3 regions of the Brumicola blandensis genome follow, and region 1 is predicted to be linked to each of the others. Evidence: predicted binding sites of a transcription regulator. Region 1 holds the regulator's gene; each other region holds the start of a gene.
The links. Region 1 encodes sigma-54, which starts transcription at its own class of promoters, with help from an activator protein. Its sites were predicted from a motif close to GTTGGCACGNNNNTNGNNT; they were not measured.
Positions count from the first base shown of each region.

Region 2: a site for sigma-54 is predicted at 2,354-2,372, ahead of RM544_RS05650 (BON domain-containing protein). Genes of this name have one in related genera too.
Region 3: a site for sigma-54 is predicted at 9,432-9,450, ahead of RM544_RS00660 (Tll0287-like domain-containing protein). Genes of this name have one in related genera too.

Region 1 covers NZ_JAVRIE010000007.1:236,489-247,413, reverse strand. Annotated here, with positions in the region: gene RM544_RS16320 (ATP-binding protein) at 1-1,379, opposite strand, end outside; gene mgtE (magnesium transporter) at 1,407-2,765, opposite strand; gene RM544_RS16310 (HPr family phosphocarrier protein) at 2,910-3,182, opposite strand; gene rapZ (RNase adapter RapZ) at 3,179-4,075, opposite strand; gene ptsN (PTS IIA-like nitrogen regulatory protein PtsN) at 4,103-4,546, opposite strand; gene hpf (ribosome hibernation promoting factor) at 4,563-4,850, opposite strand; gene RM544_RS16290 (RNA polymerase factor sigma-54) at 4,875-6,362, opposite strand; gene lptB (LPS export ABC transporter ATP-binding protein) at 6,425-7,150, opposite strand; gene lptA (lipopolysaccharide transport periplasmic protein LptA) at 7,150-7,728, opposite strand; gene lptC (LPS export ABC transporter periplasmic protein LptC) at 7,697-8,260, opposite strand; gene kdsC (3-deoxy-manno-octulosonate-8-phosphatase KdsC) at 8,257-8,811, opposite strand; gene RM544_RS16265 (KpsF/GutQ family sugar-phosphate isomerase) at 8,811-9,773, opposite strand; gene RM544_RS16260 (calcium/sodium antiporter) at 9,866-10,822, opposite strand.
Region 2 covers NZ_JAVRIE010000002.1:89,219-100,143, reverse strand. Annotated here, with positions in the region: gene RM544_RS05670 (YqaE/Pmp3 family membrane protein) at 1-8, shown strand, start outside; gene RM544_RS05665 (hypothetical protein) at 355-666, shown strand; gene RM544_RS05660 (hypothetical protein) at 692-1,135, shown strand; gene RM544_RS05655 (hypothetical protein) at 1,151-1,657, opposite strand; gene RM544_RS05650 (BON domain-containing protein) at 1,761-2,306, opposite strand; gene RM544_RS05645 (response regulator) at 2,500-4,437, opposite strand; gene RM544_RS05640 (response regulator) at 4,450-4,911, opposite strand; gene RM544_RS05635 (sensor histidine kinase) at 4,929-6,419, opposite strand; gene RM544_RS05630 (histidine kinase dimerization/phospho-acceptor domain-containing protein) at 6,394-6,624, opposite strand; gene RM544_RS05625 (sigma-54-dependent transcriptional regulator) at 6,621-8,000, opposite strand; gene RM544_RS05620 (mechanosensitive ion channel family protein) at 8,285-9,202, opposite strand; partial or broken gene RM544_RS05615 (DNA/RNA non-specific endonuclease) at 9,538-10,062, shown strand; gene RM544_RS05610 (M16 family metallopeptidase) at 10,209-10,925, shown strand, end outside.
Region 3 covers NZ_JAVRIE010000001.1:140,186-151,110, reverse strand. Annotated here, with positions in the region: gene RM544_RS00705 (PA2778 family cysteine peptidase) at 1-256, shown strand, start outside; gene RM544_RS00700 (protein tyrosine phosphatase family protein) at 310-720, opposite strand; gene RM544_RS00695 (sulfite exporter TauE/SafE family protein) at 733-1,488, opposite strand; gene RM544_RS00690 (MBL fold metallo-hydrolase) at 1,491-2,363, opposite strand; gene RM544_RS00685 (ATP-binding cassette domain-containing protein) at 2,356-3,912, opposite strand; gene RM544_RS00680 (ABC transporter transmembrane domain-containing protein) at 3,909-5,543, opposite strand; partial or broken gene cydX (cytochrome bd-I oxidase subunit CydX) at 5,622-5,726, opposite strand; gene cydB (cytochrome d ubiquinol oxidase subunit II) at 5,741-6,877, opposite strand; gene RM544_RS00665 (cytochrome ubiquinol oxidase subunit I) at 6,874-8,469, opposite strand; gene RM544_RS00660 (Tll0287-like domain-containing protein) at 8,696-9,346, opposite strand; gene RM544_RS00655 (sigma-54 interaction domain-containing protein) at 9,586-10,881, shown strand; gene RM544_RS00650 (SDR family oxidoreductase) at 10,895-10,925, opposite strand, start outside.

The DNA of each region.
Region 1 (10,925 bases):
CCCGTTTCGTTGCAGACCATTAAAGGTAAGCGAAACCAAAAACGACTGCCTTTTCCAAGCTCAGAGTCTACATCTAGCTGGCCATGCATTCTTTTAATTAGATCTCGGGAAATACTTAATCCAAGCCCGGTACCGCCGAACTCTCTCGTTGTTGAATTGTCAGCTTGCTCAAAGCTATTGAAGATACGGGATTGTTGTTCAGGGCTGAGTCCCAGACCACTATCTTGCACGCTGAATTCAATGATCGCGTTTGTGTCATCACGTTCAACTAAGCGTAGCTCAATTTCAATTTTACCGATCTCAGTAAACTTGATTGCGTTTGAAACAAAGTTATTCAAAATCTGTGTAATGCGAAATTCATCACCAATCAAATGACGAGGCAAATCATTCGACAAAGTACTTATCAACTTGAGTTTTTTGTCTTCAGCGCTTTTATTGTAGGTATCAATAATCTGCTTAACCATTAAAGTGAGGTCAAAACGCTCTGACTCAAACGTAAGCTTGCCAGACTCAAGCTTTGATAGATCAAGAATATCGTTCAGTATTTTCAATAGCGCTTGCGATGACTGATCTATGGTTGAAATATATTGTTTTTGTTGCGCCGCTAAATCAGTCATTTTCAATAGCTCTAACATACCAAAAATACCGTTCATTGGAGTGCGTATTTCATGACTCATATTTGCTAAAAACTGGCTCTTCGCCTGAGAATGAGCGATGGCAATGTCTGTTTGATTACGCAGCTCTTCGTTGAGCGTGGTCAATTGGTTTGTAGACTCATAGGCTTCAGTGATATCTCTAGCAATCACAGTCCCTAAGGCATTCATACCAGAGGCTTCGGCATTAGGGGAGTATATTTTGATTTCTACAAACCGCTGCCGATCGAACTTATTCTTATATTCAAAGACTTGTGAAGCGATAAACTCTGGTCTTGCTGAAGATTGATTATCCAGTTGAGCACTGAACGTTGCTAGAAAAGTGGAGCAGAATAATTCATTTAGTTCGGGTGTTGAACTGAAGTCGTGTTCGAGCACTAAGCCAGAACTTGCCATGTATTTGTTGATGAACACGCATTGGCGCTGTTGATTATAAAACAGCACACCTACGGGCAGTTTGTTTACGACCGCTTGAATTTGCTGGAGTATGGCTTTGTCGTCGTCAATAGGGGGTTGCGCTTGGCAATATGGTTTGCGTTTTTGGTCACAGAAGGTTGTGCTAAATTGGCGTAATGCGATAGCAGATAATAATCCGAAAAAACCAATAATAAGAAGAAGATAATTTTGTTGAACTAAGGCCAGAATAACGCTGACCACAGTGATGATTGCTAGCAATAAATAGAGTAAGGTTGGAGAAGGGCTTGTTTCCAAGCGAACTGGCTTCACTGAACTTCCAAGTTAAATAGTCCTAAACTAAAGTAAGAATAAAGTAGCTGTACCTAAAAAAGCAAATATTCCGACCACATCCGTGATCGTAGTCAATATAACACTGCCAGCGAGGGCTGGATCAATCTTAAACCGTTTCATAATGATCGGCAGTGTTGCACCGGCTAAACCAGCAGCAATCATGTTCATCATCATGGCGAACGCGATAACCCCGCCTAACATGAAATCTTGTTTCCAAATAGCGATAACAGAGGCGATCAAGGTCGCCCAGATAATACCGTTCAAAAAGCCTATCGCTAATTCTTTTCTGACCAGCCAAACCGAGTTACTACCACTAACATGGCCTAGCGCCATACCACGAATAACCAGTGTTAGCGTTTGATTACCAGCAACACCACCCATACTTGGCACAATTGTGTTTAAGATAGCGAGCACGGCTAATTGACTCAAAGTCGCCTCAAACAAATCGCTCACGGCCGCAGCTAACAACGCTGTTACAAGGTTTACTCCCAGCCAGATAGAGCGTCGCTTTGTACTTTGGCCTACTGGCGCAAAGGTATCCTCTTCATCATCTAGGCCCGCCATACTCATCATGCTGTGTTCCGCATCTTCACGAATAATATCAACCACGTCATCAATTGTGATACGACCAACTAAGGTTTTATTCTCGTCAATGACAGGTGCAGAAAGCCAATCGTATCTTTCAAACATGCTAGCGACCTCGCTGTCACTCATGTTAACGGGAATGGTTTCAGCTTCTTCATTCATGATTTCGCTAACGCTGACCTCAGGCGGTGAGGTCAGTAGCTTTGTAGCAAGCACTGTACCGATGAGGTTGTCATGGCGATTAACAACATAAAGCGTATCTGTATTTTCTGGCAGTTCACCTTTTAAACGTAAGTAACGTAATACAACATCAACGGTTACGTCAGGACGCAAAGTGATGGTATCGGTATTCATGATAAAGCCGGCGGTATCCTCACCGTATGAGAGTGCTTTCTCGGCACGTTGTCTATCTTGCGCATCCATTGACTTGAGGATGCTTTGCAGGACAGTATCGGGCAGGGTACTTAATGTTTCAGCTAAGTCATCGGTATCCATGTCTTCAAGCGCATCAACAACGCTTGATGGCACCATCTTCGAGATAATACCGTTTCTGACATCTTCTGATAATTCTTCGAGGACTTCACCATGAAAATCAGCGTCTAATAGCTCCCAGAGTTCTTTACGCGTTTTTAGGGGGCTGGACTCAAGTAGTAAAGCAACGTCACTGGATGGCAAATCATGCAGTAGTTTTCTGACTTGCACAAAGGTACCGTCGCTTAGTGATTGGCTAATCGAGTCCAGTTGACTTTGTACGTTGCTTGATTCTACTGTTTCCGCCATAAGACCCTTTCGTCGTCTTTGTAAAGAGATTGAGGCTGAGTTGCCACTCTATACAGGACTGTCTATGTTAAGTTTGGTCGAATATGCGCTAAGTATAACACTAGTTTTCATTAGTGTTATCTGTCTTATTGATTTTATTGAAATTTATTCATCTTCGTTAAAGCGGTTTACGATAAGGCTAGCGATAGCATCCATGGCTTCTTGTGCGTCTGGACCATCGCAACGCAGCAGAACCTGTTTGCCTTGACTGCTTTCAAGCATCATCAAGGCTAAAACACTATTGGCAAACGCTTCTTTATCGCCTTGATGAAGGGTGATAGAGGATTCAAACTGATTGGCAAGCTTGGCTAACTGTGTTGCAGCTCTGGCGTGTAAACCTAGCTTGTTAACGATGGTAAGTTGTTTTTCAAGAGTCATAGCCGAGTAGCCTCGTCGCCATCTTCAGGCTTATTTTCAAGCGCTTTAATGATTTTCAACTCGCGGTGTCTCACTTGCACGTCACCGTGGCTAGAACGGAAACTGCTACACAATGACTCGGCCACAAAAACTGAGCGATGTTGGCCACCAGTACAGCCGATCGCAACAGTCACGTAACTTCGATTATTACGCTCTAAATGCGGTAACCAAGTACTAATAAGATTTTGGATTTGCCAAATGAACTTGGTCACTAGAGGTTGGCCGCCAAGGAATACTTGTACAGGGCCATCTAAGCCAGTCAGAGGTTTAAGATCGGGTTCCCAGTGCGGGTTGGGCAGAAAACGGGCATCAAACACATAATCAGCATCTTTTGGTATACCGTATTTAAAACCAAAGGACTCAAAGACGATAACGAGGTTAGTGCTCTTCTTCCCTAATACGCGCTCTCTAATGAGTTCAGAGAGCTCATGTAGCGATAAATTATCGGTATTGATATGCAAGTCTGCTTTTTCTGATACTGGCACGAGGATTTCACGCTCAGCCTCAATCGATTCCGACAATGATTTGTTCAGTTTGAACAAGGGATGTAAGCGGCGCGTCTCACTATAGCGTTTGATAAGTACATCGTCACTTGCATCCAGATATAAAATAGTCACTTCCCAAATATCTGGTAAGAAGTCGACAATTTCAGACACTTCGTTAGCCATTTTGGGAATGTTTCGTACGTCGATGCTAACGGCTACTTTTTCATTCTCATCGGCCAAGGTATGCGTTAGCGTGGGGAGTAAGCTGACCGGAATATTGTCTACGCAGTAGTAGCCCAAGTCTTCTAGGGCGCGCAATGCTATTGATTTGCCTGAACCGGAGCGTCCGCTAATGATGATTAGATTCAATGATGAGCCCCTTATTCTAGGTTTTGGTTATGCTAGCGCTGCGATTATTTGGTCTTTACTTGTGGCTTTTCTAATCGTTTTCACGATTTCTTTATCACTGAGTTTTTGTGCAATAGAAGAAAGTGTCTGAAGATGCTCTTCTGTTTGCTCTGATGGTACTAATAGTGCAAAGAAAATATCAACGGGTCTGTCGTCTATAGCGTCAAAGTCGATAGGTTCTTCACTCGTGACGACAACAGCTACGATATCGTCTATGCCGTCGATACGGCCATGAGGAATGGCAATGCCATTTCCAATACCTGTGCTGCCCATTTTTTCTCGGCTCACTATACTCGCGAGTATATCGCCAAGTGCTAATGATGGGTTTTCTCTGGCCGCAATCTCGCTGATGACTTCGAAAATTCTTTTTTTACTGTGACAATCGACCGCACATTCAGTGCGGTCTAAAGAAATGATATCAGATATGATCATATTAACTCTTAAGCAACTAGTGTCGCTTTAGTTTTTCCTTGTGTTTAATAACCTGTCTGTCTAGTTTATCGATAAGGCCATCAATGGCTGCATACATGTCATTATGCTCGGCATTTGCGTGAACAACGTCACCCTTTAAATGCACAGTAGCTTCTGCTTTTTGGCTCAGCTTTTCGACGTTTAACACCACGTGTACGTTGCTGATATGGTCGAAGTGTCGTTCTAACTTCTCAAACTTAGTATCGACATATGCTCTGAGTGAATCTGTAATATCTACGTGGTGACCTGTTAGATTAATTTGCATAATGTTACGTCCTCTAATGTCGTCTTATAAAAGACTTTTTCTTTGGTTCGACGGGGGAATCGAGAGAGACTCTCGATATTTCGCAATTGTCCGCCGTGCAACTTGAATACCTTGATCAGCTAACAATTGCGCAATCTTGCTATCACTTAATGGCTTGCTAGGTAACTCTGCAGCCACTAACTTCTTAATTAATGCTCTTATCGCAGTAGATGAACACTCTCCTCCAGACTCAGTAGAAACATGGCTAGAGAAAAAGTACTTTAACTCATAAATGCCACGTGGCGTGTGCATATACTTTTGTGTGGTAACTCGAGATATAGTCGATTCGTGCATATCCACCATTTCAGCTACGTCATTTAGTACCATCGGTTTCATCATTTCTGGGCCGTGTTCAAAAAAGCCCATTTGTTGCTGCACAATACAATGAGACACCTTTAGGAGTGTTTCGTTGCGGCTTTCTAAACTTTTGATAAACCATTTCGCCTCTTGTAAATGAGACTTAATAAATTGGGAATCGTTCGAATTTTTTGTACTTTTACTTAAGGCCGCATACTCTTGATTAACCACTAATGGCGGCAGTGAATCATTATTTAATTCAACAACCCAGCGACCGTTTTTCTTGAGCACAGTGACATCTGGAATGACATATTCCGGCTCTTTGGTTGCTATCTCACTCCCAGGACGGGGATTGAGTGTTTGTAGCAGACGCATCACTTCACGCAGTTGGTCTTCTTTCAACTTCGTTTTACGCATTAAAGTGCGGTAGTCTTTACTACTTAGTAAATCACTGTGTTCGCTTAGCAAATGTTTAGTTTCAGCGACCCAAGGTGTGTCGGGAGCAAACTGATTGAGTTGCACCAGCAAGCATTCTTGAGGTGAGCGGGACCCAGAGCCAATAGGGTCAAACATTTGAATGCGTTTTAAAACACATTCCACTTCATCAAGCTCAATCTCTTCGTTTTGTAAGCTATCCAAAATGTCTTCGCAACTGACGGTTAAATAGCCTGATTCGTCGATACTGTCGATAATTGCGATAGCGATAGAACGGTCAATATCAGAGAAGGGCGTTAATTCCATCTGCCAGATTAAGTGGTCTTGGATATTTTCTGAGGTCTCACCTTGAAAGACGTAGTCGTCGTCGGGGCTTGAGCCACCTGTCATCGTTGCTGGTGCAGAAGACGAACTGAGGTATTCTTCCCATGAACTGTCGATCGGTAAATCATCAGTGAGTTGATTGTTTTCTAAGGCGTCATGACTATCGATGTTGTCAGAATTTGCCGAATTGAGGTCGCTAGAATCAGCTTGCTCTCTATCGTTTGCACTATTCTCTTCTGACTGCTTGTCATTATTGTGTTCACTTTCATCAATTTCCAATAAGGGATTTGAGTCAAGCGCTTCTTGGATTTCTTGTTGCAGGTCTAGCGTAGATAACTGTAATAGCTTGATCGCCTGCTGCAACTGAGGCGTCATCGTAAGTTGTTGACTGAATTTTAACTGCAATGAAGGCTTCATTGATGCCCTTGACCTAATGTTAACGGCGAGACGTGCCGAATTCTAAACATGATACGGAATACCTATAAGACAAATTGTTCACCGAGATAAACATCTCGCACTTTTTGGTTACTGAGAACTTCCTCAGCACTGCCTGAGGCGATTAGTTCGCCATGACTTACTATATACGCTTGTTCACAAACATCGAGGGTTTCTCGAACATTGTGGTCAGTTATTAATACACCAATATCACGTTCTTTTAATTGTTGTATTATCTTCTTTATATCATTAACAGAAATTGGGTCAACACCGGCGAAGGGTTCATCGAGCAAAATAAATTTAGGATTTGCTGCTAAAGCTCGCGCGATCTCGACTCTACGCCGCTCCCCGCCTGACAAACTCATCCCAAGATTGTTTCGAATATGATTCACATTAAATTCATCCATTAAATCATCGGCTTGTTGCTCGCGCTGGTCTTTTGTGAGTTCTTTTCTCGTTTGCAAAATAGCCATTAGATTTTCATATACCGTTAGTTTCCGGAAAATCGAAGCTTCTTGCGGTAAATAACCGATACCGTGTCTTGCTCTCTCATGCATGGGCTGAATTGATAAATCTAGCTGATCAATGAAAATTTCACCTTTATCGATAGGTACGAGCCCAACGATCATGTAAAAAGTAGTGGTTTTACCGGCGCCATTGGGGCCTAACAAGCCAACGATTTGGCCTGTGGATACCTCAATACTGACGTCTCTAACGACTTGCCTAGCTTTGTATGACTTGGCGAGATGATTGGCAACGAGTTTACTCACTATTGATCGTCCTCTTGCTTCTTATCTGCGTCTTCTGCTTTATTTTTCAAGGTGTCTTTGGTTTTCTGAATCGTATCTGGACTGAAAATTGTCACGGTAGGCGTGTTACTTTTCTCATTTGTGTTGGCCAGCACCTGTTCTTTTTGCATATCAAAAATAATTGAATCACCTTCAATCGTAAAGGCATTCTGCAGAAGTTGTGCATTGCCTTTCAAAGAAATGGTGCGGTCAGCTTTAATGTATTTGATTTCATTCGCACGGGCTTCGACCATGCTGCCGTCGGCCAATTGTTGGATATAAGAAGCAGGTTTGCCGGTGGCAATAAAAATTTCACGCCCAGCCCCATTGGTGCCTATCACTTCCATTTTATCGGCGCTAATTTTTAAGCTACCTTGAGTAATCTTGACGTTACCCTCGTAAAACAGCACTTTCTCTTTACTATCGGCAAAGGTATTTTCAGACTCAAGTCTAATGGGTTGCTCAAAATCACTCTTTTGAATGATTTCCTGCGCTGTGCTCGAAAACGCTAAACCTAGCGTTAAGCAACTAGCGAGTAGGTAAGTATTCAGTTTCAACATGTTTTTTTAACTCGTATTGTTGGGTTTCTAGATTTGCGCTAAACCCAATACTATTAATCGTAAAATTCGAACCAGATATAGCGACTGGTTGATCTGAAGACAATTCTTGAGTGTCTAAACTAAAAGAAATGTAGTCAGTAGAAATGGTTTGTATGTAGTCGTTAGTTTGTTGACTACTGATCACAACATCCGAGGCAAGCTCTAGTCGATTGTTGTCATAAAACGTTCCTTCACTTGCGACAAGTTGCCAACTCTCGCCGGTCTCGGCTAAGTAGATAGTGTATTCAGGCTGCTCAAAGTTTACATATTCAAGTAGGTCATAGTGTTCCATTTTTGCGGCACTGACTTGATGAGTGAGCTGACCATCTTTATCAAATATTTTACTGCGTAAATTTAGGGCCTGATAGTTAGGCACGAGTGCCGCGTCTTTATCGCTCACCTCAACTTGTTCTTCTTCTTCCATCCAAATGGGTACGTACAGCGCAAGTGCGGCACTGAAAATAAGGATGATACTGAGCGCTAGTCGATTCATACACTAGCCCCATGGATTTCTTCCAGCTTTCCTTTTGCTTGTAATATTAAATCACAAATTTCACGAACAGCACCACGCCCACCGTCTAAGCTGGTACAAAAAGTTGCCTTTTGCTTCACCATTGGATGGGCATCAGCAACTGCGATGCCAATTTCACTTTCTAAAAACATACCTGTGTCGGGCATGTCATCGCCGACACTCGCAATTTGAGAATTCGTATATCCATAATCACGAATCAACTCCTTAATCGCGACTTGCTTATCTTCCCGATTCTGCATAATGTGTTTCACATTCAAGGCTTGCATACGGTTCGCAACAATTTGCGACTGCCGCCCAGTAATTACGGCTACATCGACACCCACTTTAGAGAGTGCTTTGATGCCATATCCGTCTTTGGTGTTAAATGCTTTTAGCTCTTCACCTTGATTGCCCAACAAAATCGTACCATCAGAGAAAACACCATCCACGTCACATACGAGTAGCCTGATGTTGGCAAATTTGTTCATGAGGCTTTGGTCTATCTGTCCGTACAATGTATTTACTTTAGCCATTACACCACTCCGGCTTTTAACAAGGTGTGCATTTTAATCGCGCCCACGGGGTGTCTGTCAGCATCAACAACGAACAAGGCATTGATTTTATGTTGCTGCATAACGTTTAATGCATCCACCGCTAACTTATGCTGTTCAATCGTAATACTGCCTTTGGTCATTACTTCAGTAACTATTGAGTGATGAATGTCGATATGTTTATCTAAGGCTCTGCGTAAGTCACCATCAGTGAATACACCCAATAATTGTTGTTGAGCATCTACAACGCCAGTCATCCCCAAGCCTTTGTTAGATATCTCGAATAGCGCTTCGGTGACCGAGGCAGTTTCTAAGACGATAGGCAATTCGTCATCTCGTGCCATTATATCGTCAACTGTTAGCAACAAACGTTTGCCTAAAGAGCCTCCAGGATGAGAGAGGGCAAAGTCGTCAGCGGTAAACCCTTTAGCTTCGAGTAAGGCAACTGCCAGTGCATCGCCAAGTACTAAGGTTGAGGTAGTGCTTGTGGTTGGTGCTAAACCAAGAGAACAAGCCTCTTTGGTGACTTGTATGTTGAGAGCGACGTCAGCATGCTTTGCAAGTGAGCTGGCATCATTATTCGTAATGGCAATCGTCGGGATGCCTTTGCGTTTGATGACGGGAAGTAGACTGGTGAGTTCTTGCGTTTCGCCAGAGTTAGAAATACCGATAAATACATCGCCAGAGGCCAGCATACCCAAATCGCCATGGTTGGCTTCACCTGGATGCATGAAGAATGAAGGAGTCCCGGTGCTAGCTAGTGTTGCTGCTATCTTGTTACCGATATGGCCCGATTTGCCCATACCACAGACGACGACTTTTCCGTCGCAATGCAACATAAGCTCACAAGCTTGATTAAATTTTTCGTCGAGTCGGCCTTGCAAGCGCGTCAAAGCGGCAATTTCATTTTCGAATACTTTATTTGCGGTTTGCAAAAAGCTCATTATCTTCTCGTTTCTTTTGTCCTATTTAGGACTATAAATACCGATGCCTGAATCTGGCATGAACAACACAAGATTCTGTTTAAACTGTTACTTTATGCGAAAAGCCAGTATTGATACGCTAAAAACGCTAGCACAAAAATACCGCCTTCATAGCGATTGATCTGTCGTGTACCACGCAGATTAAAGCAAAATACAAATAACAATATCGTTAGGCCAAGCATAACGTAGGAGTCTCGACTTGAAGCGTCGGCATCCAATAGCCCAGGTGCTATCAAGCCTGGCATTGCGAGAACAGCCAAAATATTAAATATGTTCGAGCCGATGATGTTGCCTAAGGCTAAATCATCTTCACCCTTTCTCACACCGGCAATACTTGCAGCAAGTTCTGGTAAGCTCGTTCCTAAAGCAATGATGGTGAGACCAATAACCAAATCACTCACACCAAAATGGCGCGCAATAAACACGGCACTTTCTACTAAAAAGTGCGCACTAAGGGGCAACATGACTAAGCCAACAATCACCCACGTTACCGCATTGACTGTCGGAACGTTATTTGGAATCTCGTCTTCTGTTTCAGCAATCAGAGGATCGTTCTTATCGACTTTAAACGATAGCCAAGCCATTCCGCCTAATACAATGACAAACATGGTGATTAAGATAATGCCTTCAACAGGGCTTAAATAACTGTCGGATAGAAAGTACACAGCAAATAATGTGACTAGCAATAAGACGGGGAGTTCACGCTTGAGCGTGGTAGAAGATACAAGCAGAGGCTTAATAAGCGCTGTAATGCCCAAAACCAAAGCAATGTTTGTAATATTAGAGCCTAAGGCGTTCCCTACCGCAGTGTTGGGATTACCATTAATCGAGGCAGTGGCTGAAACAACAATTTCTGGTGCGCTAGAGCCCATCGCGACAATCGTCAAACCAATCATCATTGGCGACACGCCGAAGTTCTTGGCTAATGCTGAGGCACCGTAAACAAACTTGTCAGCACTCCAACTTAGTACTGCTAAGCCTATTAAAAATATAACAATTTGTATTAACACTGAGTAAGTAGTCTCTTCTAAGTAGTTTTTCTATTGTCGCAAAAAGTAGGGCCATTTGACACTAAAATGTCTAAAACAAAATGGGCTTTGGCTACTTTTTGTA
Region 2 (10,925 bases), on a different contig from region 1:
AACGGTAACGCGGACTAGCCATCCCAACAACCTCGTCATCCCCACGTCAACGTCATCCCCACAAGCTCGTCATCCCCACGAAAGTGGGGATCTACCTTAGTCTCCATTTCTAGTAACGCCATTTTTACCGTCATCCCCACGAAGGTGGGGAGGAAGAAATATCACGGACTAGTCATTGCCGCGAAGGCGGTAACCTAAAATCGGGATTCCCTCCTTCGAGGTAATGACGGGGTAGAGCAAAAACCGAATAAAACAACTTGAAACAAATAAGTGTTAGCACTCGTTTGTATTTATCGTTATGTTTACAACAAGAAGGTTAAGCAAGCACTGGAAGCATAAACAGGATAGGGAATCATGCATCATCATTTCAGAAACGTTTTATTAGTTATCTTCATAGCAATGCTATCGGCCTGCTCAATCCATATTGGGCACAGACACATGATCTACGATGATGATTTTTTCTTTGAGTTGAAAGCACCAAATAAAGCATCTCGCAATGCGCTAAGCTTTAATGATGATGAAACCGATATTGAAGTACTCCCAGAATCTATTAGCTTAGTTATTGGAGATTTAGTATTAGGGCAAAAGCGCCGACTCCAAATAGAGAACGTTTCGGGGAAGGTCGAATACGAATATCGAGTCAACGGGAAGGTCAGCGCTCATTGAAAGTGACTCTAGTAAAGGTGCTTATTTGTTGGAAACCATACAAACAATAAAGCTTGAAAGTAGCGAAATATCCGCATTAATTAGTCTCAGCAGTACGAGCGAGTCTGATAGCTTACTCAGTGACGTATTTGTAAAGCAAGTGGCCAATATGACGGTCGCGAGTGAATCTACCGATGCTATGCTAAACAGTTTGAATAGCATTCAAAGTGATTATCAAATGCGTGAGGCTATGACAGCACTTGCTAAATCATCAACCCACGAACGCCACTTGGTCGATTTAGTAAAGCTCGCACAAAATGAAATTCAATCGGATTACGAACTTGCTACCCTTCTGCTTCAAATTATCGATGACAATGAGATATCACAAGCGCTGCAGGAACAGGTTTATACAGCAGCAAATTCAATTGATAGCGACTATGAGAGAAGCAGGGTCTTAAATCGCTTGATTGATATAGTAATAAGTCAGTAAACACGGCCATTAGTTTTAGAGCGTTTGCTTAATTGTCTCTATTATGTCGTCTTTTGACGCCTGTGCTTTTTCAGTATCTACCACTAAGGTCCATTTGTTTACCCCCTTCGCTTCTATTGTTGCCTGGTTAATTCTATCTCTTTCAGGCTTCAGGCTGCGGAGGCCACCGACGAAGACACCAATAAAAATACCTGGGCTGACAAATGCCATAAATGTAAATAAGGGATTATTGGCAAATAACGAAGGACCAAACTCAACTAGCAGTAAGGCAATCAACATACCCAGCAAAAAGCTAGCAATGGCATACAAGAAGTGAGCTGACAGCATTTGCTTGCCAATCGGCGCGCTTCTTCCTTCGAGTTTCTCGGCTGTTTTTCTTTCTTTAGGTCCTATTACGTGTAGCACTTGAGGATTCAAATTTAACTCCTCTCTTAGCTTCTTTTTCGCTCGGTGGGCGTTCGTTTCTTCGTCATAAATTGCTGCAATTCGCTCGTCGAAACGTTGGTTAATAAGTTCTGCCATCTTGGCCTCCCTTGGATTTTTAAAAGAATAAAAAAGGGCCTTCTCCTCAAAGACAGGCCCTTTATACATTTAATTAAAAGTAAGTATTCACTTTTGATTCGATTTATTCGGCATCAATTTTGATATTGTCTTTCACCGACTTCACGTCCGCCGTATTTTCAGCAATCGTGATGGCTAAATCGCGCTCTGCTTCAGAACTTAATTCACCGTTCAATGTAACGACTCTATCATCTACATCAACGTCGATCGCTGTGCCACTGACTTCCGATTCGAATAACAATCGGCTCGTGATGACAGTGCTAATTTTTGCGTCTTTAAAATTATTGGCGATTTCGCTGTCATCTTTCATATCTTTGTTGATCACCGTTAAGCGGTTTTCCACATCACTCACGCCATCGATACCTAAAATTAGCTCCTCGGCTAACTCACGCTCAATTTTATTATCGACACTACCGCTTAGCGTCACAATGCCGTCTTGAACGTCAGTGTTAATGTCGAATGAATCTAAATTGCCGTTGAATAAAATGGTCGCTTCCGCTTTCCCATCAATCCAAGCATCCATTGATTCTTTTTCCCACTTATTCGCGGCAATTGCGCTTGTTGAAAATAAAGCAGTTACTAATGCAGCTGGTAATAATATGTGTTTCATATTTTTCTCCTTGTGTATCGTAAAAGTATCTTACTTCACTTGTGCTAATGCCAAGTTCATACCAAGATTTAAAGCATTGGTTTATATAGCTTTTATCTAAATGATTAGCGTAAAAATAAACATCATGGTGTAAGACTTACAGAGTTTAGGTAGTTTTTACCCAATATATATGAGGTACAACGCTAGCGAACGCTTAGCTAAGGAGTGACGCTAATTCATCTTTGTTGATTGGCTTAACAAGTTGCTTTGTGATGGGAAAGGACTGACTTAAAGAGGGGTCTGGCTGATTGCCACTGAGAATGCTCACAGCACCTGACACTGGTTGAGCAAAGAAAGCAGCCAAAAACGCTTCGCCAGCCAAATCTGGTAGCCCCAAATCGAGAATATGATGCTGAATATTGCTATTTGAGCGTGCTGTATCGATGGCACTTTGCGCATTGTTGCTAATGAGCACATTACACGAGAGTTGCTCAAGCATCATTTGCATAATCATGGCATTATCCGCATCGTCTTCGACGATATGCACCACTGTCAGCGTTGACTCCGATGATTGAGGTTTTTCCGCCCGCATTAGCAGTTCACTCAACAAGCGCCATAATAATTTTTTATTCAATGGTTTAGCGATTAGCTTGTCAAAGCCAGCAGCGAGTAACTCGTGCTCCATACCCTTGTTAATCGCGGCAGTCATCGCAACAATGTTCAGTTCTTGATAATCTGCTTTCAGCTTGTCACTGGCTTCGCTGCCAGTCATGATTGGCATGTGTAAGTCCATGAAAACAATCTGAAACGGAGAGCCTTGCGAGGCTGCCTGTGAAACCTTCTCAATCGCTTCTTGGCCATTGCTCGCATATTCTACTTCTACACCGGTCTCTTTAATAAAATAGCCCGCTAATTGGCGTATCTCAAGTACGTCATCGACCACTAACACTTTGCCGTGCAATGCGGGTGCAGGTTGTTTTTTGACTATACTAGCGTCTTGTTCCAAATTGAATTGAACGAGCTTTTGGTCACGCTCTAGCCCTTTGCAGGGCAATGTTAGGGTGAATTCAGAGCCTTTGTCTAATGCAGACACCACCTGAAAGTGGCCGCCCATGTGCTTGACTATCTCTGACGAAATAGACAAACCTAAGCCAGCCCCACCGGCCTTTCGATTTGCAACATCTTCCAATTGGGTAAAAGGAGAAAAGATTGTTTTCACCTGTTCTGGTGACATGCCTATGCCGGTGTCTTTAACAGCAATTTTGAGTGCGGCCTCGGGGCCTTCTCGATAAGCAAAAGTCGCTATGACTTCACCTGTGTCTGTAAACTTGATCGCATTGCTGAGCAAATTGAGGAGTACCTGACGAAAACGAACATCATCTATTATTAGGTCTTTTGGCAAAGTCGTTTCGCAGACAAAACGCAAATTCAGCCCTTTCTCTATCGCATTCATCGAAACCAATGAATTCAACTCAATTAAGGTTTGCTCTAGGTTAACCCTCTCCTCTTTCAGCTCAAACTTGTTGGCCGCGATCTTCGAGAGATCCAGTACATCGTTCAATAGGTTAAGCAAATGCTTACCGTTATTAGAGATAATGCCGAGTTCTTGATGAAAATCGCTTGCCTTTGCGTTATCCAAAAGCAAGGATGTATAGCCTAAGATGGAGGTTAACGGTGTACGAAGCTCATGGCTCAAATGGGCGATAAATTTATCCTTGGCCACATTTTCTGCTTCTGTTTTTTTACCCAAGGTTCGAGCGAATTCGAGGGCTTTCCGTGTTACTGCATATTGCACTGACTTTTCGAAAACATCATCATCAATTGCAGACTTCATTACGAAATCTTGCGCCCCTTGCTTGATCGCGTTTTCAGCTACCACACTGTCATCTTGCCCAGTCAGCATAATAATTGGGGTGGCTAACTCTGCTTTAGAAACCGCCTCTAAGACCTCAATTCCTTCATAGCCCGCTAGGCGATAGTCAAGAATGCATAAATAAAATGTACGCTCTTTTAAATATTGAATCGCCTCTGATTTTTCGTAGCAAACAACAAATGAGCAATCATCACCAAAAATATCGCGCAGGCGATCTTCAATGAGCAAACAGTCATCTTCATCATCATCAATTATTAAAACAGGCTTGATGCTATTCATTGTCGGTTGAGACTAGTGTCTAACCATCATCGGTACTGAGGCACAATCAAACCAATAGTCATTAAACTGCTTCATCATAGTGACCATGCTGGAGAATTCCGTCGGTTTAATCATGTAGGAAGAGGCGCCTAAGCCATAGCCATCATTAATATCTTCAACTTCAGCGCTGGTAGAAAGAATAACGACTGGGATGCTCGCGAGAAACTTATCAGCCTTAAGTTGCTTGAGTGTTTCTCTGCCATCCATCACCGGCATATTTAAGTCCAACAGAATCACGCTAGGAAGCTCGGCTGGCGCTTTGCCAGTAAACGCCCCCTCACAACGCAGGTAATCCAATAGCTCTTGGCCGTCAGCGACGGTAAAACAACTGTATTTTGAGCCTGCAGCTTCCATTGCGTCTTTTGCTAACAAACGATCGTCTTCATCGTCATCAGCCATGAGAATAACGGTGGGTTCATCTATTTTTGTACTCATCGACATACCACGCTTCCTTAGCTTTGTTTAATACTATTTAAATAATTGCTTGCGGGTAAGGTGACTGAAAAAGTAGCTCCCTTGCCACTTTCACCGCTTGCTGTAATGATGCCATTATGCCGCTCAACAATGCGTCTGCAAATAGCTAATCCTATCCCTGTTCCTTTATATTCCGATCGTGAATGCAAGCGCTGGAATGGCGCGAATATTTTTTCCGCATGTTCTTGGTCAAAACCAATACCGTTATCGATTATTTCAAAACAATACCAGTTAGAAAGTCCTTCCAGCTCTAGCTGTTCAGGTTGCGGCACTGAATTTACGCGCACCTCTACACTAGGTGATTCATTTTGCTCAGAAAACTTAACTGCATTCGCAATCAAATTGAAAAACAGTTGTTGCATTTGAGGCGCGTCAGCAGTCACCGTTGGCAGCTCAGCAATAGTTAAGGAAACACCCGATTCCTCGATTAGCACATTTAGATCATCCAAGGTTTCGGCGACCACAATGTTTAAGTCGACCTCTTGAAACTCTCTGCCTTTCGTGTTGACTCTTGAGAATTCAAGCAGGTCGCTGATAAGCTTGCTCATTCTTGCTGCTGCACCGCGCATTCGTTGTAAATAGTCGAGTTGCTTGTCATTCAGTGCATCTGCCTGGGACTCAAGACGGTCGCCAAAGGCCATGATTTTTCTGAGCGGTTCTTGTAAATCGTGGGAGGCGACAAAAGCAAAGTCTTCCAGCTCTCGGTTACTCCGCGTGAGTTCCTCCGAGTAGAGTGATAATTCGTTAGTTCTCTCCTCTACCGCATTTTGAAGCTTCTCATTTTGTAGCTCAATTTCTTCTTGTCTCTCTTGCTGCGTTCTCAAGTTGATACGCACCAGAAAAAACAAGCCGCATACTAGGATCATGGTTGTCGAAAAAGAAATAATTAGGTTTCTCTCTGACTCTTGGGTGACTTTTTCAAGCTCGGCAATTTGAGCATCCGAGATTGATTGCTCATTCTCTTTAAGCTGCTGGATCATCTGATGCACTTGGCTATACAGTTGCTGACCTTTTTCTGATTCATATACTTTTAAGGCTTGAGTCAACTCTGTCTCCTTAACCTGACTTATCACCTTTTGTATTTCAGATAATTTAATTTCAACCGTGTGAAGCAACTCTCGCATCAGCAATTGTTGGGATTCATCAGAAGATTCAATGCCTGCAAAACGCTCAACCAATTGATCAATTTCACTGATCGATTGTTGGTGTTGCTTTAAGTACATTGGGTCTTCACTGAGCAGAAACCCGCGCTGACCAGACTCTACTCTTAACACTTGAACATGCAATTGCTGTAACAGCCCCACAATCCTTGAAGACTTTCTGATTTCGGTTTGCAAGTCGGACAGTTCATTTATGGTGGTTCTGCTAAGGTAGCTATTCACCCCTACGAGTAAGAGGAAAACGAACAAAATGAATCCCCAAGTAGAGCGTGTACTTTTACCCTCAGTCAGGTTGATTTGATTGGTCATGTTCAATCTCTTCAAATAAATCTTGTAGCTGCTGGCTGCAGTCTTTTGCACTAGCAATAATCTTCAAAGCAGACGCGTCTAAGCGTTCGATATCATCCCCTTGCGACGCTAATTTTTCGCTTAACATACGAATGAGTTCAGCTTGCATGCTGATAGTATTCAATGGTTTGCGGATATCATGCAGTTGCTTTTGATATTTACTCATGCGTCGTCACCATAGGCATGCAAGCGGTTGTATAGGGTTTTCGTTGAAATACCAAGCATCTCAGCCGCATTTGTTTTGTTACCGCCAACCTCGTCCAAGGTTGCGTAAATGAGCGCTTTCTCTACTTCTTCGATAGTTTTACCTGCTTGCAGTTGCCCGCCATCGTTTCCCTCATCAGTACTCATCTGTGAGAAAGGTGAGGCAAACGTGCTGGGAAGCTCAATTGTTTTACCACCTGGTTCGCCCATAATGAATGCACGGTGAAGTGTGTGGCGAAGCTCACGCACATTGCCTGGCCAATCATGGTCAAGCAGGCGCTTTAATTGTGCATCGCTGATCTCATAGCTTTCGTTATGTTCGGCGTTTAGCTCATGCAAAAAGCTTGTCACTAATAGGGGAATATCTTCTTTACGCTTACGTAACGGTGGAATATCGATAGGGAATACAGCTAAGCGGAAGTAAATATCTTCCCGAAGCACATTCTCTTTGGCAATATCGTCAATGGAGCGATTAGTCGCGCTGACAACGCGGCAATCAATCGGAATTTCTTGTGTACCACCGACTCTGCTAACCCGTCTAGTTTCGAGTACGCGTAACAAATTAGGCTGCATATCAATGGGCATTTCGGTCACTTCATCTAAAAACAAAGTCCCTTTTTCAGCGCGTTCGAATACACCTTTCTTCTGACCAATAGCGCCGGTAAAAGCGCCTTTTTCGTGTCCAAACAATTCACTACCAATAAGCTCTTTCGATAACCCGCCGCAATTGGTAGCAATTAGGTCGCCATCACAGTCACTTGCATTGTGAACGGCTTGTGCAACAAGCTCTTTACCTACGCCACTTTCGCCCATCACCATGACGTTTGCGGAGCTTCGAGCGACTCGCTCAATCATGGTGTATAAGGTTTGCATCGCGCTCGACTCACCAATTAGACAGCCAAAATGCATTTTAGGTAGGGCTGTTGCCTTACTTACACTGTCAGCTTTGAGCTTCTTATTATTCGAAGAACCTGCTTTTTTGACCGTCTTTTTTTGTAGCGCGTTTTCGATGTCTTCACGTTCAATCGGCTTCATCAAATAGTCGACACTTGGCCCTGCGATGGAGCCTATCGCTTGTTTGATCTTTGGATTGCCGGTAATAAAGGTACATTTAGGCGTACGTGTTTTCGTTTTCGACAGATGGTCATAAATGTGCAAACCACTTCCGTCTGGCAGCATAAAGTCGATAAAAACATGGTCGAAATCATTGTTATCGATCCACTCATTAGCGTCTTCCACCGAGTGCGCCACAGAAACGATATGGCCTAGGTATTCAATAATGTGGGTAGCGACTTCCGTAAAGTCCTTGTCGTCATCTATCAGTAGAATCGATTTCACTTATATTCCATTAATTATTATGTCGTTATGCTTATGTTTGTTTAGCAATCAGCGTTCAGGTAGACACTTAATCTACCGCAACTTCCTTTCTCGTGCACGACTGATGGACTCATTTTTAGCTTGTAATTGTAGACTATTTTCAATCACTTCACCTAACTCATCAACTGCATTCGATTGCTGTGCTAAACATTATTGATATTACTTTCTGATTGATAGTGTAGATCAAGAAAAGCAAGCCGAAGCTTGCTACCCTTTCAAACATCTAAACGTCAGGACTACACCAACTAGGCGTTGGCAGAGCCACTGCCCTCGCGATTCGTTAGCATGGTGTTTAGCTTTTCACCGCCTTTCGCACCGAAGTCCAAGGTACGGATTGGGAATGGGATAAGAATATCATTTTTCGCCAATACTTTATGAATTGTATTCACAGCACCTGATCGTGCTTGCATGAAGCCCGGTTCGCCCGGATAGTCAATCCAAAACCACACAAGTAGGTTCACGCTGCTATCTCCAAAACTTTCAGCATAAACAGCTGTTTCTTCATGCTCGATAACAAAGTCTTGCTGATTAATTGCTTCAATAATCACCTTTTCAGCCTCAAGGACATCATCGGCATAAGATATACCCACCGGCACTTCAACACGGCGTTTCCCTTGAGTCGAGAAATTGGTCACGATATTCCTAAAAAGAATTTTATTGGGAACAATTTCTAATTGCCCGTAGAAGGTTTCAACAATGGTATTGCGCAAATTAATCGCTTTGACCGTGCCAAACACACCATTTGCTTCTACTACGTCATCGATTTGAAATGGCTTTCGAATACCCATAGCTATGCCAGCAATCAAATTCTCTGTCATATCCTGAAACGCAAAACCAATTGCGAGGCCGATGATACCGGCACCCGCAAGTAATGAGGTAACCGTGCCTGTTAAGCCTAAGAACTCGAGTGCAATAAACAAACCGGCAATAAACACGATGACTTTAAAAATGGCGGTAATTAGATCCGCGATTTGTTTGGATTCAAACACACGGTGTAATACCTTCGATACGATGCGTGATGCAATGCGCGCTATCAAAGCAAAGACCATGACTATGATGATGGCGACTACCATATTGGGTAAGTGCTTGATCCCCATTTCTAACCAAGACTCTACTTTTTCGTGGATCAGATCCCAAAATTGGTTGATGACTTCAAATTCCATTGTGTACTTCCTCTTATGATACCCATCAGAAACTCAGTTTTACCTGATGTTTCTGGCAATATTTGTTGTTATTACTACCTAGATTGCAAATACAGGGCCAAACCATAAACACCTGAATTAATTGATTTTTTATAACTTCACATAGGCATAGAAACAAACAAATCGGTAAAATTTACAGAGCCCAAATACACTGGTCATAAAATTGTTACAAAGCACCTTCACCATAGTACAGGTACTGGCTTCTAAAAGCCGTCGTCTGTGCTGCTAGTACAACAATAAAACAATAAACGTACTCAACAGGATGACTATGAAAACACTATTTACTCTAGTTCTATCGCTATACGCTTGAACCAACGGATTACCGAGATGCCAACGCTGTGATAAAAACTGACCGAGGTCACCAAGCACCACTGGCAAGTTTTAGTAATACATCTTACTGGTCACAAACAAACTACTTGTCGAATATCACTCCACAAGCGTCCAATCTAAACCAAGGGCCTTGGGTGAAACTTGAAAACGCTGTTCGTGCCCACGTGAGAACCGGAGAATCGGTTTACGTTGTGACGGGCCCGTTGTATGAATATTTCTTTGCGAACTTACCGAGAGCCAATGAGCGCCACACCGTTCCATCTGGTTATTTTAAAGTCGTGATGACGATTAGTAGTTCAGGTTGGATTGAAGCATCTGGTTTTATCATGGAACAAGATTCCGGACGTCGTGATAATTTCTGCGCGAAAGAAGTGACTATCAATGAGATTGAGAACCGCACAGGCTTGAACTTAATGCCCTCTCTCCCTAGTTACATTGAATACTCGGTAGAAGGTCGTCTTGGTGGAATGACAAGCGAAATGGGCTGCTAGTAAGTACATCAGCGTCGGCGGTTAGGCCGACCCCAACTTTTTTTACAAACGCTTACACATTCAGTGACACTTTTAAGAGGCGCGATTGTCGACATCGCGCCCGTTTTACATTACCGTTTGCATAATTAAATTAAAAGGACCTTAGAATGTACCCTTTGCGCAAATCACTCACACTTCCTTTTCTTGTCGGGATTTCTCTCTTCGCGGTTGTTTCATGCAGTAAAAACACCAACGAACCGCTTGCAGAAAAAGCACCTGAGCAGGCTGAATCAGCCGCTCTTCCCTCTTTAGATTTTGAAAAAATGACCTTGGACAATGGTTTAGAAGTTGTACTCCATATCGACCGTTCTGATCCATTAGTGGCGATCAACCTTGCTGTTCACGTAGGCTCTGGTAGGGAAAAAGTCGGTAAAACCGGCTTCGCTCACTTATTCGAACACCTCTTATTTATGGACTCAGAAAACTTGGGTTATGGTGGTCTTGATGAAATGAACACGCGTATCGGTGGTGAAGGCACAAACGGCTTTACGACTAACGATATGACGCAGTACTTCCAAGCCGTACCAAAAGACGCCTTAGAAAAGGTTATTTGGGCTGAAGCTGACAAGCTAGGTTACTTTATTAAAACGGTGAATCAGAACATTATCGACCGTGAAAAGCAGGTAGTGAAAAACGAGAAACGTCAGCGCGTAGACAATCGCCCTTATGGTCACAACTTATATGTGATTGGCAAAGCGATTTATCCTGAAGGACATCCGTATCATCACCAAGTAATTGGTTCGCTTGAAGACCTAGAAAATGCGACTTTAGAAGATACAAAAGCCTTTTTCAATCAATGGTACCGCCCTGATAATGTGACGGTA
Region 3 (10,925 bases), on a different contig from region 1:
TCAATGGCCTTCAGAATGGCTAGCTTATTTTTTACTGGCTAATCACTTTGTAGACGTTGACCATGATGCTGCCATTGATTGGTTTGAAAAAGGCTATCACGTAGGCAAGTTTGAGCCTGCGTATCTAAACAACTTCGCTTACGCACTCATAAAGTCTAAGCAATATGAGCAAGCTACTATAATACTTACTAAGGCATTAGAAGACTTCCCAAACAATCAAACACTCTTAAAAACAAGGGGTTTGTTGCCAAACTAGAATGACAGTAATAACAATATAATTGTCTAACAAAGTCTAAACCCGTTTCGAGCCTATTTAAAACGAAGTGCAATTGGGCTTAAGTCGTAAGCGTGCTGCGCTAGTATTTCTTGTAGATTTGCGTAGGACAATTTCTGTTTGTTAGTTAGTGCCCAAAGATGTGCAGCCCTTGCACCTGTTCGGCAGAAGCTATGCACTCTGCCGTCTGTCGACTGGATGAGTGCTTGCATTTTTTTTATGTCAGCATCTGTGTACTCACAAGGTTTTACTGGCATGAATGCATATTCAATCGAATGGGCCCTAGAAATCTCTTGGTAGTCTTCATTACTAACTTGCTCACTTGATTCATTGTCGGGTCTTACATTAATAACGAGATTGACCCCCAACTCTTTTAAAGTCGAAAAGTCTTGCTCTGACAGCTCACCTGACACGGAAAAGTTTTCGGATAGTTGTTTGATTGTCATAATTAAACTCTCTTAGAAATTCGAAATAAAAATAAATGTCGATAATGGAATAAGCGCTATCCCAAATAGCTTTTTTAAGTGCTGTTGTGGTAAACGTTCGGCTGCAAACATGCCAACAAATGAACCAGCAACAGCAAAGGTGCTTACCAAAGCAATCAACGGCCAATTGAGTGACGTGTTCGTTTTAGCGAATTCAAAAGCATATTGTGAAAACCCAGCAAAGCTTTGCATTGCAATGATCACTAGGCTTGTGGCCACGGCGGCTTTCATCGGAGTGTTAGCAAACAACAAGAGTGCTGGAACAATTAAAAAACCGCCCCCAACGCCAACAAAGCCCGCCAAAGCACCCACAAACAATCCAGCAAGCAGCAAACTCAAAGTTTGACGGGTGGTTTGCTGTTCTTGATTATTTGATACCGGCTTGAGCATAAACACACTGGCTGCCAACATAATGACCGCAAAGGTCAACAACTGAACTTGCCCGCTCACCCAATGCGAGGCATACGCGCCTAATAGTGCGCTAGCCATACTAGGTAAGCCGAAAGCCAAAACTGACCGGAACGCAACCTTGCGTTTCAAGATATGGTTGATACTGCCCACTAGTGCGACTATTCCCACGATCAAAAGTGATTCAGCAATCGCAATTTTTTGCGGTTCATGTGCCAGATATACAAGCAATGGAACCGTTAGAATGCTGCCACCAGAGCCTAATAGACCTAAACTCAGCCCCATACAAATCGCGCCTACCCAGACACTGATATCAAACACAGCTAGTTCAACTCAGTACTGATTGGTATTTTTAAATAGCTCACGCCATTCGACTCTTCCGTGGGCAAATGGCCTGCACGAATATTTATCTGTATTGCGGGTAACAACAAACGAGGAACGGGAAGGCTGGCGTCTCGCGTATTTCTGAGCTCCACAAAGTCTTGTTCGCTGGTTCCGTTGCGCAAATGGATGTTATGACATTTCTCTTGAAGCACTGAGGTTTCCCATTGATACACATCCCGCTTTTCGTTGAGGTAATCATGACCGACAAATATGCGAGTAGAATCAGGTAAAGATAAAATTCGTTGGATAGACTGATAAAGTGTTCTGGCACTTCCGCTCGGAAAATCTGCGCGAGCAGTACCATAATCAGGCATGAATAGGGTATCTCCAACGAATATAGCGTCCTCTACCTTGTAGCTGACACAGGCAGGTGTATGACCAGGTGTATGGATTACTTCAATCGATAAATGGCCTAGCTTGATCATTTCTCCGTCTTCAAACAAGTGATCAAACTGGCTACCATCGCATGGTAAATCACCGTTCAAATTAAATGTTTTTTTAAAGGTGCTTTGGACTTTTTTAATATGCTCACCGATGCCAATCTGCCCCCCTCTTTTCTCTTTCAAATAATGAGAGGCCGTAATGTGATCTGCGTGAGCATGAGTCTCAAGTATCCACTCCAAACTCAAGTTATGATCATCTAAGAAAGTAATAATTGTGTCCGCGCTTTGAGCACTCAATGTCCCAGCATTAGGATCAAAATCGAGTACAGGATCGATAACAGCGGCTTGCTTACTGGCCAAATCACTTATCACGTAAGTAATTGTATTTGTAGCATTATCAAAAAATGATTGAATATTAAGTTTATTCATAGTGTTTGTTTCCTATAACAAGTTCTGAAGACCTGCCATCCACTTTTTCAAGTGAGATACACTGGTCGTAAGGTAAATCTGAAGGGATTAAATGAGTCGCCAAAATAAGTGTTTTATTCTCAGCTAACTGTGTAAAGATCTTGCACAATTTGGCGATGCTTTGCTGATCAAGCGCTTCAAAAGGTTCGTCTATTAACAAGATGTTCGCATCAGTCAATATTGCTCTAGCGATACCCAAGCGCTTCTTTTCTCCGCCTGATAAAGGTCGTCCAGCATCTCCAAGCCACATGTCTAGGTTATGAAGGTAGTCCAAATTTACTTGTTTCAATGCTTGACGAATTTGTGCATCACTCGCGTTTGGATTGGCAATATGCAGGTTGGCACGCAAAGTGTCACTTAAGACGTAAGGAAATTGCTCAACATATAAGGCACTGGACAGTAGACCTTTTTCTATACTACTTTCTACTTCCTCATTTGGAGAGATAAGCCGACGTAAACCCTTATAGTCTGCCAAACCCGCTATCGATTGAAGAAGCCTCGACTTCCCTACCCCAGAACTACCAACTAAGATACTCAATGTATTGGCTTCAAAGTTTAGTTCCAAGGCTTTCAACGCAGTGAAACTTGGCACAAACTGACTCAATTCAATGCTATGAATGTCGTTAGATAGTACATTGAGAGAGGAAGTATCATGGGCACACTTATCTAAACCCTCTTTTGCATCAAAGTAATCAATCAGTTGACGTTGACTTGCTAGTGACGGTGTTAGCCAATCACTTACTGAAAGTAAGGCTATAGGCACAATTAAAAAGACAGCATTCCCTGCAAACTTGTTCGCATAGAATGACAATATCCAACATAAACTAAGCATGCTTCCGGCAAACAACAAAAGGCTTGCGACTCTGACTAGGCTTTGCAGTCGTGCCGTTTGTAAACGAAGGGTACGTAATGAAGGCGAATAGGCTTGATAGTCACTTAACAAATGCCAGATAGGCGCCGATTCTATATGTTGTACTAGCGCAAACTGAGCATCACTTTTCGCTTTCACTAGGTCTTTAGCTTTGCGCAGCATTGTTAGCAACAAAACCAAATAAAGACACAAGTAAAAAAGGCTAAATACGGTCAGCACTGAGGTCAACTCAGGACTCAACCACCAGCATCCAATAATAAGTAACAATAAAGAAGTAAACATACCCGCATTTTGCCCTACCCAAGCAACCCAAATTGCAGCAACAGTTTCACTCTGATGGTCGAGTGCTTGCAGTGAGTCTTTCCGTGAAACGTTCACGTGGTTATCTAGGGAAGCAAACAAAGTACTTCTTAAGCGAGCGAGAGAGTCGAGTAATTGTGAGTGCCCAACAAGCATTGAGAAATAGCCAGAGGCTATCCTAAGAATTGCCAGAGCCCGAATAACAACTGCTGGGAGCATGTAGTTAAACCCGATCCCTGCGACGCTGCAAGCCGCTATAAACCAAGAAGCAACCATCAGTATTAGAAAAGCAGCAGCGGCATGCAAAACTGCTAGGACAAGCGTGGTGAAGAGCTTCATGATAGCACCTGTATTTCACTATCTATGATTGTCCAACTCTGTGTAAACCACTTTTCGGGTAAAGAATGATGGGAAGCCCAAATGACCGTTTTATCAGCAAGCTTTTCTCGGATAAGGTTGGCGATATCTCTCCGTTGCTCGTCACTCAAATGAGCCGTTGGTTCATCTAGCAGCACAATCTCTTTTTGCAATAGTAAAATGCGAGCCAGTGCCAACCTTTGTGCTTCACCACCTGACATTGCGGGGAGATCACCCAGTTGAGTATGCAAACCGTCAGGTAAAGATAACAGCCAGTCAGCAAGTCCAACCTCTGCAAGCATTCGTTCTAATGTAGAGCTTGAGTAAGCAGCGCTCCCTAAATGAAGATTGAACGCTAAGCTAGCATCCAGAATACAGGCGTGTTGTGATAATAACGCTATCTCAGCTTTCATGGTATGAGTGGCTTGCCGACAACCTAAGAACGCTTCCAATAAGGCTGTTTTTCCGCTACCTGATACTCCGCTTAATAGTATCCAATCATTTGGCTGCAATACTAATTTGCTAGCGTGCAATGCGGGTGTATGGATTTGATAATTGAGCCATGCAACACCTTTAAAACTGCCTTCAACGAGGTCAGATTTAGTCTTCACACCTACATTTTCTTTAGCGCTTTCAGCGAGCACCTGTGAAAATCGTTCAGCACCCGCATCCGCTTTTGCCTTTTGATGATAAAACTTTCCCAATGCGCGCAATTCAGAAAATAATAGCGGTGCAACTAGCAACATAAATAAGCCCGTATGCAAGTTGATTTTCGGGCCTATACTTAATTCGCCGAGCATCGTGAAACCAATGAATACTGCGATAAGTGCAATAGATACCGTGGCGAAGAAATCGAGCACACTCGAGGACAGAAACGCGATAGATACAACATTCATCGTTCGTCGATTAACGATATTACTAGCCGTGCTCAAGCGTTCCGCCTGTTGTTGATGTTGCCCGTTTGCTGTAATCATAGGAAGTGCCTTTAAGCGATCAGAGAACAAGTCGCCCAAACGTTCCAACGCTACAAAGTGCTTTCGATGTAAATTGGCGGCACCAAAGCCAACCAGAATCATGAATAAGGGTACGATGGGCAAGGTTAGTAGCAAGCACAAAGCAACCAGGTAATTAATTGGGAAAATAACTAAGAGCACGACAATTGGCGTACAAACAGATAAGTACTTTTGCACACTGTACTGCACAAAGTAATCCCCTAAGTCCGATAAATTAACAAGTAATAACTGTTGCCAAAAAGTCGCAGAAAAACGACGGGTGATTGCGATCTGCTGTGAATTAAGTATGTGATGAATCGAGTGTTCTAGTTCTCTCTCAATAGATTGCTTTACGTTTGTACCGAGGAAATCAGCTAAGTAAACGCATAAACCCCAAACGCATAATGATGCAACCAAAGGTAAAAGATCATTAAAAAGAGCCGCTTGTTGCTCAACCACAATCAAATGCATGATGAAAGCCAAGAACCAAAATGCACTGATTTGAGCAACAAGCTGCACTAAACGGACAGACAACAGCACCATTTGACGCGCTCGAACTTGACTAGTCGTTTCCCGCAACCATCGTTGAGCGCTATCTTGATTTACTGTTGTCTGCTTCATAACTTACTTGTCCGAAGACTCAAGCTCTGAGTTTTTCTGAGCTTCTGTGTTCGAAGTAGAGTCAGGTTGAATATCAGATTCCATTTTCCTGTCCATATCTTCGTTAGCTTCTAACCACATCGCATTAATAATGCCGAATGAACAGGCGAGCAGTACGCCTAAAATCCAAGTGAAATACCACATATTGAAACTCCTCGTTAGTAAATGGCGTGAGATTTATTAAGGTCAGCTTGTTTAATTCGTCCACGCATTACCCAGAAACCATAGGCGGTATAGGCCAACACAATTGGAACAAAAATACAGGCGACAATGAACATAGTCTGCAACGTGAGTAACGATGAAGTGGCATCCCACATAGTGAGACTGGCGTCGGGCATAATGCTACTTGGCATTAAAAACGGGAACATTGAAAAACCTGCCGTAAGAATGATGCCAGTAATAGTCAATGCACTTGATACAAACGCAAGTCCGCATCTCCCTCGGTATGATGCAAATGCACAAGCAATCGCGCTACCAATACCTAGCAATGGTGCAACAATCATCCATGGATACGTTGCGTAGTTATTCATCCAAGCTCCTGGTACCACCTCTACAGTTTTAGTAAGGGGATTACTTGTCGCTTGGGTATCCACTACTGACGTAATCACATAACCATCAACACCGAACGCCAGATATAAACCTGCCAAAGCAAATAGTACAGCTGTGGCAACTGACAACACTACCGATACCGCTCTAGCGCGACGACGAAGTTCCCCGTCAGTTTTAAGTTGCAACCAACTAGAACCATGATTGAGCAACATAGCGACAGAGACTAAACCTGATAATAAAGCGAATGGCATTAACAGACCGAAGAAGCCACCGTCATAGCTTGATTTTAAGGTGTCATCAAGACTGAATGGCACACCCAAGAACAAGTTCCCAAAAGCAACACCAAAAATGAGCGATGGAATAATACCGCCGGCAAAAAGTGCCCAATCCCATCCAGCACGCCATTTTTTATTCGCGATTTTCCCTCTATAATCGAAGCCCAATGGACGCATCCACAAGGCAATCAAGGTTAAAGCCAATGCTAAATAGAAGCCTGAGAAAGCTGTGGCATAAATCATTGGCCATGCCGCAAATATGGCGCCACCTGCAGTAATAAACCAAACTTGATTGCCATCCCAATGCGGCCCAATTGTATTGATCATGACACGTCGATCCGCATCAGTCTTACCGACGAGTGTAAGCAATGCTCCTACGCCTAAATCGAAGCCATCGCTTACTGCGAAACCAATTAAAAGGACACCGACAAGTACCCACCAGATAACACGAAGAAATTCATAATCGATCATGAGTGTGCCCCTTGAGTTTGAGTTTCAGTTAGGAGGTTGGATGCTTCTTCAAGCGCTTGCTCTTCCTGCTCAGCAAAGGTCGCAGACGGCCCTTTTCTGGCATATTTTTGCATCAGATAAAAAGCGGCGACGAACATGACTGCGTAAAAACTGGAATAAGCAACCATCGTAATCACAACATCCGATACACTGAGATTAGAAACAGAGGTATGTACCGGTAAAATTTCCGCAATCGACCATGGCTGACGGCCATACTCGGCTACAAACCAACCGGCTTCAGAAGCGATCCATGGTAATGGTAAGCTCAATAATGCTGCTTTTAACAACCAACGAGGTTTCGTAATTTGATGTTTTGTGGAGTAATAGAAAGCCAATGCAAACAACACCAACATGGCAAAACCCGAAGCTACCATTATTCTAAAGCTCCAAAATAATGGTGCGACCGCAGGAATACTGTACTCAACAGCCTTAGCTAATGCCTCTTCGCTTGGCTCAGAAATATTATCTGTGAAAGGCTCTAGCAGCATGGCATAACCCATGTCATCTTTGTGCTGCTCAAACACAGCTCGCTCGGCTTCCGTTGCTTCGCCTGTTCTCACTTTATCAAGTAATTCGTAAGCCTTGATACCAGATAAAATGCGTTCTCTATGAGCTATCTTATGGTCTTTCAGACCGGTGACTTCTTCATCCAGTGAACGCGTGGCGATAATCCCCATTGCATAAGGTACTTGAACGGCATAATCCACTTCTTGAGTTTCATCATTGGGTAAGCCGATCAAGGTGAAAGGTGCTGGCGCGGGATGAGTTTCATACTCTGCCTCTACCGCGGCTAATTTTACTTGTTGAACATCACCTAATTCATAGCCACTTTCGTCACCTAAAACGATCACTGATAAAACTGACAGCAGACCAAAGCTAGCAGCTATGGCGAAAGAGCGACGAGCAAAGGCAATATCACGGCCTTTTAATAAGTAATAGGAAGATATTGCGAGAACAAAAATAGCGGCAGTTACATAACCTGCAGAAACGGTATGAACAAACTTCACCTGTGCAACCGGGTTGAACATCACTTCAGTAAAACTTGTCATTTCCATTCTCATTGATTCAAAGTTAAACTCTGAACCAACTGGATATTGCATCCAACCATTCGCAATCAAAATCCACAATGCAGAGAAGTTTGAGCCTAAAGCGACTAACCAGGTAGCCATTAAGTGTTTCTCTTTAGACATTCTGTCCCACCCAAAGAAAAATAAGCCAACGAAAGTAGACTCTAAGAAGAACGCCATTAAGCCTTCAATAGCCAGTGGAGCGCCAAATATGTCACCAACATAGTGAGAGTAGTATGACCAATTCATGCCAAACTGGAACTCCATGGTCAAACCGGTAGCAACACCAATAGCGAAGTTAATACCAAAGAGTTTGCCCCAAAATTTGGTCATTTGTTTGTAGACTTCTTTGCCCGTCATCACGTATACCGATTCCATGATAGCTAACATAAAAGTCATGCCGAGCGTCAAAGGAACAAATATAAAATGAAACATGGCAGTCATGGCGAATTGCCAACGAGATAATTCAACGAGAGTCTCGTTCATGCTGTTTCTCCTAAAATACACAGAAAAGTAAATTAATTTATATTGCTGTTAGTGTGTTTGCAGAAGACATGCCAAACTCACAGATCACCATAAACCGTTGTTTTTAATGAAAAATAAATTAAGGCGTCGCAATTAATTGAACTCCACCAAAAGTCCAATGCCACATATGACAAAATCCAGCGCCATTAATGACACTGGATTTTATAAGATAATTCGATGAAAGGATTTAATCTAGATTCTTCAAAACAGGGCTTGTTACAACGAACGCTCCTCGAATATCTTTGAGCGTGAATCCTGTTGCTTTGTCTGAGGGATAGTTAGTTTGAATATGCTGCAAAAGTGAAGGGTCGACACTTTTGCCGTGACACGCCAAACAGAGCTCGCCAGTCGGAATTGCTTGCATGTATTTGTAGGATTCATTTTCCAGGGTACTTGTGTGCAAATTAGACGCTAGCTCCCCTGCTTTATAGCGCTGTTCAAACTTTTCGAGCATCGTTTGCTCCCAATCATTCGCCGCGTTTTCCGCATTTCTTACCTTCATGCTTGTTCGAGATATCGTCCAACCATCATTTGACAGCTCTTGCGCAATCGCAGGCGCCTGGTCTTTGCAAACAGACACGGCGTGCTTGAAGCCATCCTCTTGAATTGCGCCAACTAATGCTGACTTCAACTTGGTTGAAAAAAGTTTGATGCGCTGCTTCGCTTGCGCTTCGAGTTGTTTATATTGCATATCCTCTGCATGAAATTCCAAGGCTTCCACTGGTGAACCTTGCTTGGAGAGAGTTTCCGGAAACGTTTGTTGTGGAGAGTTCGCCGATATCGCTTGGGATACCGAAAAAAGTAACGCCACGCAAAAAATGTGTTTGGTCTTATTCATTTTCGCCTCTTATTTATCATCCGTAAAAACGGCAGATGTGTGACAGCCACACAATCCCCACCATTACAATGTAGTATGAATGTAGTAACAAAACGCATGCCAATCCAATTAAAAAGCTAACACACTGTTTTAGTTGTATATTTCGTATATTACTTTTATTTTTAGCGAATTCACCTTGATATTGGTGTCAATATTGACACAGAATAAGACATTGTTGGCACACTTCTGGAATCACCCAAATGAATGTTTCGATCGTTCAAGCTATGATCAACTCTATTGATAAACCCGCTATCTTTATCAATACCGACTACACTATTTTAGCGGTTAATGAAGCATACAGAGATACCTACGAGACCGAAGTTAGAGTTGGCAGTAGCCGTTGTTTTGAAGTTTCTCACGGTCATAGTTCACCCTGCGACAAGCATGGCGAAGAATGCCCAATTCGGCAGTGTGTGAAAACAGAACGTGCCAGCAGCGTGATCCATATTCACAATACGGAGCAAGGGAAAACCTATTGCGATATCATTATGCGGCCGGTCAAAGACGCTGACGGGATCACCACTGGTTTTTTAGAAATTTTAGATAAAATTGAATTTGCGACCGCGGAGTCGCACGCCAACAAAATGATTGGTGCATCTGCGCCATTTAAAACGATGCTCACCAAAATTAATCGTGCTGCCAGTTCAGAAATTGCCGTGCTGCTGCATGGTGAAACAGGGACAGGTAAAGAACTAGTAGCAAAAGCCTTACATGAGTCGAGTCGTCGGGCCGAAAAGCCATTCGTAGTAATCGAATGTACTGGTTTAAACGAAAACTTATTCGAATCAGAATTGTTCGGTCATGAAAAAGGGGCATTCACTGGTGCCAGTTATGCCAAAAAAGGCCTGATTGAAATTGCCAATGGTGGTACGGTATTTTTCGATGAAATAGCCGATGTTCCGCTCAGTATGCAAGTTAAATTACTACGTTTATTAGAAACTCAATGTTACAGAACGGTCGGCGGAATAAAGCAACGAAAAGCGGATTTCCGCCTAATATGTGCCAGCCATAAAAATTTGCTCGAGCTAGTCGAAAAAGGTGAATTTAGAAAGGATCTTTATTATCGCATCGCTGGCTTTCCCATCACTTTACCATCGCTATATGAACGGGCTGAAGACATCCCTTCCCTCGCCTTACACTTTCTTAGTCATTCGGAGTTACGCCACAAACGTTTCGATAAAAAAGCGTTGGATCGGCTCTCTGAATATAGCTTCCCAGGTAATATTCGAGAGCTAAAAAGCATCGTTGAACAGGCTGCGCTATTAGCCAATGAAGATGTGATCACCATTGACGACCTGCCAGAGCAAGTGCATTTTTCAAATCATCAAGACAGTCATTTAAAACAATTGGTCTCCTTAGAAGAAGCTGAAGAAGTGTACCTTCGTCGGATTTGCGAAACAGAAAAGCTACCAATAGACGAGCTCGCAGCCTGCTTAGGTGTGAGCACTCGAACCCTGTATCGCAAGTTTCAGAAATACGAACTGAAATACGAATAACAAGGTATAGAAATTAACTCTGACCCCTTTTTGACTCAGCGAAG